Regions from separate parts of the Shewanella sp. SW24 genome, predicted to be linked through region 1. Evidence: riboswitches for the same ligand, from Rfam matches in the RefSeq annotation. Region 1 holds a riboswitch; the other holds the start of a gene.
What was found. Region 1 has a riboswitch for thiamine pyrophosphate ahead of L5M17_RS01235 (TonB-dependent receptor). Riboswitches for the same ligand answer to the same signal wherever they lie in the genome.
Positions count from the first base shown of each region.

Region 1 (3,430 bases):
TGCATTTATTGCTTATGGCGTGTCTTTTGTAAAAAAAGCCAGTAGCAAAAATGTGTCATATATTCTTATTAGTGGAAGTGCAGGGGCGATGTTTAGCCCAGCCATCAGTTCTTTCTTTGAACGTATTACCGGATTACAAACAGTGATGTACGTGATTCCTCTGCTTTACGCAGCGATATTTATGCTATTGATCGTTTCAAGTCGGATGAAACCGGTTATGGAACAACACTCGCCATCGGTAAGTTAATTTACCTGTGCATCCATCCCACACTCGGTTGTTAAATTAAGTCGAGTGTGGGTTATGTTGAAAGCGGTTATATACCTGCTTCAACAAATTTCTTGAGTGCGTTGAGATCACAAATCCGAATGCCATCTTTTTTCCGCTCAATTAAGCCTCGTTCCTCAAGATTTTGTAGTGCCCGACGGTAGACTCGGTCGGTAGTGCCAAATCGTTCAGCCTCTAAATAACGTTTACTAAAGCCATCTACGGGCAAGTCATTTAAGTATTCATGGTAAATATCAAATGCCACGTTATAACTGATGGGATAGAGCAGTCGCCGAGTAAAAATATCCACTGTGTCTTGGTAGTCAATCGCAATTGCACTAGCGAAAAATAGCGCGAGTTGAGGGTGTTGACCGAGGCAATGTTGCAGTTTTTCAGCGCTAATCAACATGATTTCTAAGGGTTCACTGGCAATAATGTCTAGTTGACAGTGGTACTGGGTGAAGAACTCCATTTCGCCAAACAGTTGTGAATCACAATCAATAGTACCTAATTGAAAACACCGACCATTTCTCGCGGTATGGCCGAGCGATACTCGACCTTGCTTCACCAATACAAGTGATGCCATCGCTTCCCCCTGCGTCATGAGGTGAGCGCCTTTTTTGAGCATTTTTATTTCGCTGATACAGCTAAGTACAACCGCTTCAATAAGTGGATAGTCTTGCTCCCATCGCTGGCTATAACGTCCTTTCGATAAAGGTTTTAGCTGCATCGACTATGATCCTCTTACTGTGTTCGAAATTGCGACCTTCTATAGCATTATCATGATAGGCGGTCAAATGGACGAAAGGATTTAGGCTGATACTAAAGACATTTTCATCATACGAAGTGAAGGGCAGTGGTTTTCGCGACATTTAATTGAATCGCAGAGATAAGAGTGCCCACTTTTTATTTCCGTCATGTATACTAGGCGCCGCCAAGGGGTGTTTGTTGTGCATTAATGTTACTCTGATTTTAACGTTGACGGCTGCAAACTGAGATGTCATCTGACGAACCCTTAGAACCTGATCCGGCTAATACCGGCGTAGGAATGGGCCAATCAACAGCACACTTCTGAATCGCTTATTCGTTGCCGGATCTCAAACATTATATTTGAGGTCCTATGTCAAACCGTAAAACGTCAAACCATCAATCTCCATTTTCAACCGTATCGCCAAGCTTATTTTTAGCCCGAGCGCCGCTGGCGTTAGCCATCGCCGCAGCGCTGAGCACCCCTGTTTTTGCACAAACCGACGCTATTGACAGACCCGATCCCAGCACTGAGATGGAAGTCATAGTGGTGACGGCGGATTTTCGCAGTTCAAGCTTAGAAAAAATGCCCTCCAGCATTACCGTTATCGACAGTCAAAAAATTCAAGATGAAAGTGCGCAACACTTTGAAGATCTGCTTAATTCTATCGCCAATTTTAACTGGTCAGGTGGAAGCTCGCGGCCGAAATATTTTCAAATTCGCGGTGTAGGAGAGCAGGAACAATACCAAGGCGCACCTAATTCTTCCGTGGGTTACATCATAGATGATATCGATTTATCCGGTATTGGTATGGTGTCGAGCATGTACGATTTACAGCAGGTCGAAGTGCTTCGTGGACCGCAGGGGACGCGTTACGGCGCGAATGCCTTAGCGGGATTGATTTATCTGAAGAGTAACGATCCAACTGATGTGTTTGAGCATGGCGGCGAAGTGTCGTTAGGCGATGATGATTTGCGCACTTTTAGCGGTTTCAGTTCTGGCCCATTAACGGATTCTGGCAAGCTGCTTTATCGTGTGTCAATGCAGCAACATCAGCAAAATGGTTACCACGATAATCTGTATTTAGACCGTGATGATACCAATGGTCGCGATGAATTCAGCGGCCGCGCTAAGCTGCGCTGGTATGCGACTGATGATTTGCAGTTTGATTTAACTGTGCTGCATGCCGATTTCGATAATGGCTATGATGTGTGGAGTTTAACCAATTCACCAACCCAGACAACATCGGATCAACCGGGTGTTGATAGCCAACGCACCACAGGCGCGGGTTTTAAAGCGACCTATTCTGGCGCAGAAAACTTCGAATTAACTTCGTTAACCTCTTTTGCCAATACCGATCACCATTACAGTTACGATGGCGATTGGGCTAACTCAGAATATTGGGCCTCTAAGCAATGCAATGATGACAATGGCAATCTGGCGCCGTGTCAATACGATTATTTTTGGGATAAAACGGGTCAGCGTAAAACCGCGTCGCAAGAGTTTCGCCTAAGTTCTACCGAGCAGGGCCGTATTTTTGCAGAGAGTACTGATTGGTTGCTTGGTGTGTATGCCATGAATCTGAAAGAAGATAACCAATTGTATTCTGAATACAATGCTTCGCCGGATGAAGTCTTAGACTCAGAGTATGAGGCGACAAACTATGCACTGTTTGGTCAGCTCGATACGGATTTGGGCTCAAATTATGCTTTATCTGTGGGGCTACGTTTAGAGCGCCGCAACAGCCATTACTCTGATACGAATAACGATAATTTCGACCCGAGCGAAACCATGTGGGGCGGTCATATTGCTGTGAGTAAAGTGCTGAACGACTCGCACAATGCTTATGTCCGAGTCGCACGCGGTTACAAGGCGGGCGGTTTCAACATGACTTTACCCGTCGAATTGAACGATAAAAAAGAGTTTAGTACTGAGACGCTCTATAACTATGAAATCGGCCTTAAATCCCATTGGTTAGCGGGACTTATCGATACTAATTTGGCGCTGTTCTATATGGACAGGCAAGATCAACAGGTGGCTGCATCACAGCAAGATCCCGATAAACCACAGCGTTTTATCTTGTTCACTGAAAATGCAGGCAGTTCGAATAACTATGGCGCTGAGTTAGATGCAACCTGGTATGCCACGGATAATCTGCAAGTTTACTCAAGCTTAGGTTGGTTAGAAACGGCCTACGGTGACTACCAGTATCAGGACAAATATGGCACTGAGGTGGATTTAACTGGCCGCGATCTAGCCCATTCTCCACATCTTACCTACAGCCTTGGTGGGACTTATCGTGCCAATTCGGGTTGGTTTGCTAACCTGAATCTTAGCGGTAAGAGTGAATTCTATTATTCAGACAGCAATGAATCCCGCTCTGAACCCTACACTATCGTCAATGCCCGTATAGGTTA
Region 1 covers NZ_JAKKSH010000001.1:267,211-270,640, forward strand. Annotated here, with positions in the region: gene tsgA (MFS transporter TsgA) at 1-247, shown strand, start outside; gene L5M17_RS01230 (Crp/Fnr family transcriptional regulator) at 315-995, opposite strand; TPP riboswitch at 1,193-1,331, shown strand; gene L5M17_RS01235 (TonB-dependent receptor) at 1,386-3,430, shown strand, end outside.

Region 2 (3,430 bases), on a different contig from region 1:
GCGGTAAAGATTCATCGTGATAAGCACGCGCGGTTTCAGGATCGAGCCCTAAGTTATATTGATCTTCCCAGCGGAATTCAAACCGCGCCTTTGCCAGCGCATTATCACGAATTTGCGCACTCGAATGACCTTTTGCCACATCGGCAGCATGGGCGGCAATCTTATAGGCAATCAAACCTTGCTTAACATCTTGTTTATTCGGTAGTCCTAAGTGTTCTTTTGGCGTGACGTAACACAACATAGCGCAGCCATACCAAGCAATCATGGCCGCGCCTATGCCGGAGGTGAAATGATCATACCCAGGTGCGATATCGGTGATTTGTGGGCCAAGCGTGTAAAACGGCGCCTCGTCGCAGTGAACTAACTGCTTGTCCATGTTCTCTTTAATGAGCTGCATCGGGATATGTCCCGGCCCTTCGATAATGGTTTGTACGTCGTATTCCCACGCGATTTTGACTAGCTCACCTAAGGTTTCAAGCTCTGCAAACTGGGCTGCATCATTAGCGTCGGCAATCGATCCGGGACGCATACCATCACCTAAAGACAGGGATACATCGTAAGCGACGCAAAGCTCACAGATCTCACAAAAATGGCTGTAGAGGAAGTTTTCCTTGTGATGACTCAGGCACCATTTGGCCATAATTGAACCGCCGCGAGAAACGATCCCAGTAACACGTTTAGCCGTCATCGGCACATAACGCAGCAGCACACCAGCATGAATAGTAAAGTAATCAACACCTTGCTCAGCTTGTTCAATCAAGGTATCGCGGAACACTTCCCACGTTAAATCCTCTGCCACGCCGTTCACTTTCTCCAGCGCTTGATAAATCGGCACTGTGCCGATGGGCACTGGTGAGTTGCGGATGATCCACTCGCGGGTTTCGTGGATATAACGACCCGTGGATAAATCCATTACCGTATCTGCGCCCCAACGGGTAGACCAGACGAGCTTTTCCACTTCTTCCTCGATGGAAGACGTCACCGCCGAGTTACCGATATTGGCGTTCACTTTCACCAGAAAGTTACGCCCGATAATCATAGGTTCGGCTTCGGGATGGTTAATATTCAGCGGAATAATCGCGCGGCCACGGGCAACTTCGGCGCGGACAAATTCGGCGGTAATCGGTTCGCCGACTAAGGCACCAAAGGCTTCGCCCTTGGCTTTACGATTGAGGATTTCATCCTGTACTTGCGCAAGTGCCATGTTCTCGCGGATCGCCACATATTCCATTTCTGGCGTGATAATCCCTTGACGGGCATAGTGTAATTGACTGACTCGTTTGCCCTGCAGCGCTCTGCGTGGGCGGACAATGGCACTCGAGCCTGCCTCAAAACGCAGATGATCTAAACCGTCGTCGGCGAGTCTTTGTTGGGTAAAGTCTGAGGTCGCGCAGGATAATTGCTCTGTGTCGTTGCGGGCTAGGATCCAGTTTTGTCTTAATTTACCAAGGCCTAGACGCACATTGATGTCGGCCTCAGGATCGGAATAAGGTCCGGCGCAATCATACACGCGGATTGGCGGATTTTTTTCCATGATAGGCGCATCATCAGTACCGCCGACAAATGTGTCAGTCTGCAGAATTTGCCGCATGCCAACGCGAATATCGGCACTGGAACCTTCGAGATAAATCTTTTGTGAATTAGGATGTTGCAGTGGCGCTAACGTATCGATAAAGGCTTGGGACTGCGCACGGGTTTCGCGGCGACTCGGCGCCTTAGGCACGATTGATTGACTAGACTCAGCCGATTTATTAGGCACTGTCGATTTATTAGGGATTGTCGATTCTGGTGCTGTGATTTCTATCGCATTGGCAGCTACAGCTGGGTTTAGGTTTGAACTGGACATAAGCAATCTCACGTTAAAAAATGGAGTTGCTTGTCTGGAGAATTGAGTTGTTGATAGCTGGACATGGCAATCAACTTTTGTGGCCAACACTGGCTTCAAAAATTGAGTTACCCTGCTCAATAACGATTAAATCTAAACATTAAGGCTTAAAACACTGCTGAGTAAACAGGTGTTCAAGCCGTCTATTTTAGCGATTTAATGTGTGTTATTACGCTTGTTTCCTTCGCAGGTTTTAACCTGATCAGGTTCAACGGATCCCGAATAAACGGTCTCAGCCAAGAGGCACTCCGACAAGATGAGTGCGCAGTATAGACAGAAGTGGCAGCAACAAACAAGGAAAAAAGCAATTAAAAACCTTAACCACCAATCCAAAATAAAGATTCATAATTAATTGTTTTTAATTGATTAAATAAAATTAAACTAAAAAATCCATAATTAGAATGAAAATAAATCATAAAAGAAAGTCACTATTTATGGGGTTTGAGCATCATTTTGTTTAATCGAGATTGAATGGCATCATTAATAGCTTGATTGATTTTTTTGCCACTGCAGTTAATGGGAAAACCTAAATTTTCGGCGTTAGGATTAACTTGAGTGCCGACTTGTACCACGCGATAACAAATATCCCCTTTACGCACAATCCGATTTGGATCTAAGGGTAAATCCAGACTCGTCGTGCCACCGAAATCATCGGCGTTAGGGACAAATAACACTTCCATCTCTGGGCTCATTTCACTCATATTCGATTTCCGGGTGAACTTATCGGCCTGTTCAATGACGAGATCATCGAGCGCTTGCTCGCGCTGACGTTCAAAATATTGCTGAGTGAATAAACTCATGCTTGAGCTTGTCGCTATTGTGCTCTCACCTTCTGCTGCGGGCGAACTCTTAGCGCCAAGCTGCGGCTTCATTTCTGTGGTATCAAGCGTATTAGTTGGTTTTTTTGCCGTCACTTCCGCGGGCTGTACTTCACTTTGGGCACTTGATTGAGTTTTCTTTGATTGAGATTGGCTCGATTGAGTGATGTTCGGTTTAACCGTATCTGGGTTCACTTTTTCCGACTCTACTTTTTCAGAGACGGCCTTTTCGGGTGCTATTGTTTCAGGCATGACCTTTTCAAGTATTGGCAGAGGCTTCACTTGAGTTTGAGGTGTGGGAACAATTGTAGGCGTAACAGAACTTGTCGCTTCAGTCTTATCCTCGGCCTTGATCTCAGTTTTGGACTCCGAGGTTTCGGCTTTCTCTACTGCGGGAGCATAAATAAAGTAAGCCTTGATCGCTGTCACTTTAGGGCCACGGCTTTCTATTTCCTTCAATCCAAAGGGATTTAACTGCGGGCGCCACAAAATGCAGATAAGTAAAAATAAACACGCATGCACTAAGAGCACAAAAAATAACAAACTGAATCCTTTGAAATACGGCTGAAGAGCACGCAAAACGGATCCCGTCCCCAATCCCTGAGCACTAGTTTGTATCGTCCTAGACAGTTCAGGTTTGGATTCAGATTCAGATTCAGATTCAGAAACCAATTTATCTTGATCTTGATGTTCAGCACGGATTTCTTGCAGTACCAAATCTTGGGCT
Region 2 covers NZ_JAKKSH010000015.1:64,555-67,984, reverse strand. Annotated here, with positions in the region: gene thiC (phosphomethylpyrimidine synthase ThiC) at 1-1,846, opposite strand, end outside; TPP riboswitch at 2,048-2,146, opposite strand; gene L5M17_RS13710 (hypothetical protein) at 2,314-3,430, opposite strand, start outside.
Region 2: another riboswitch for thiamine pyrophosphate. It lies ahead of thiC (phosphomethylpyrimidine synthase ThiC); the one in region 1 lies ahead of L5M17_RS01235 (TonB-dependent receptor).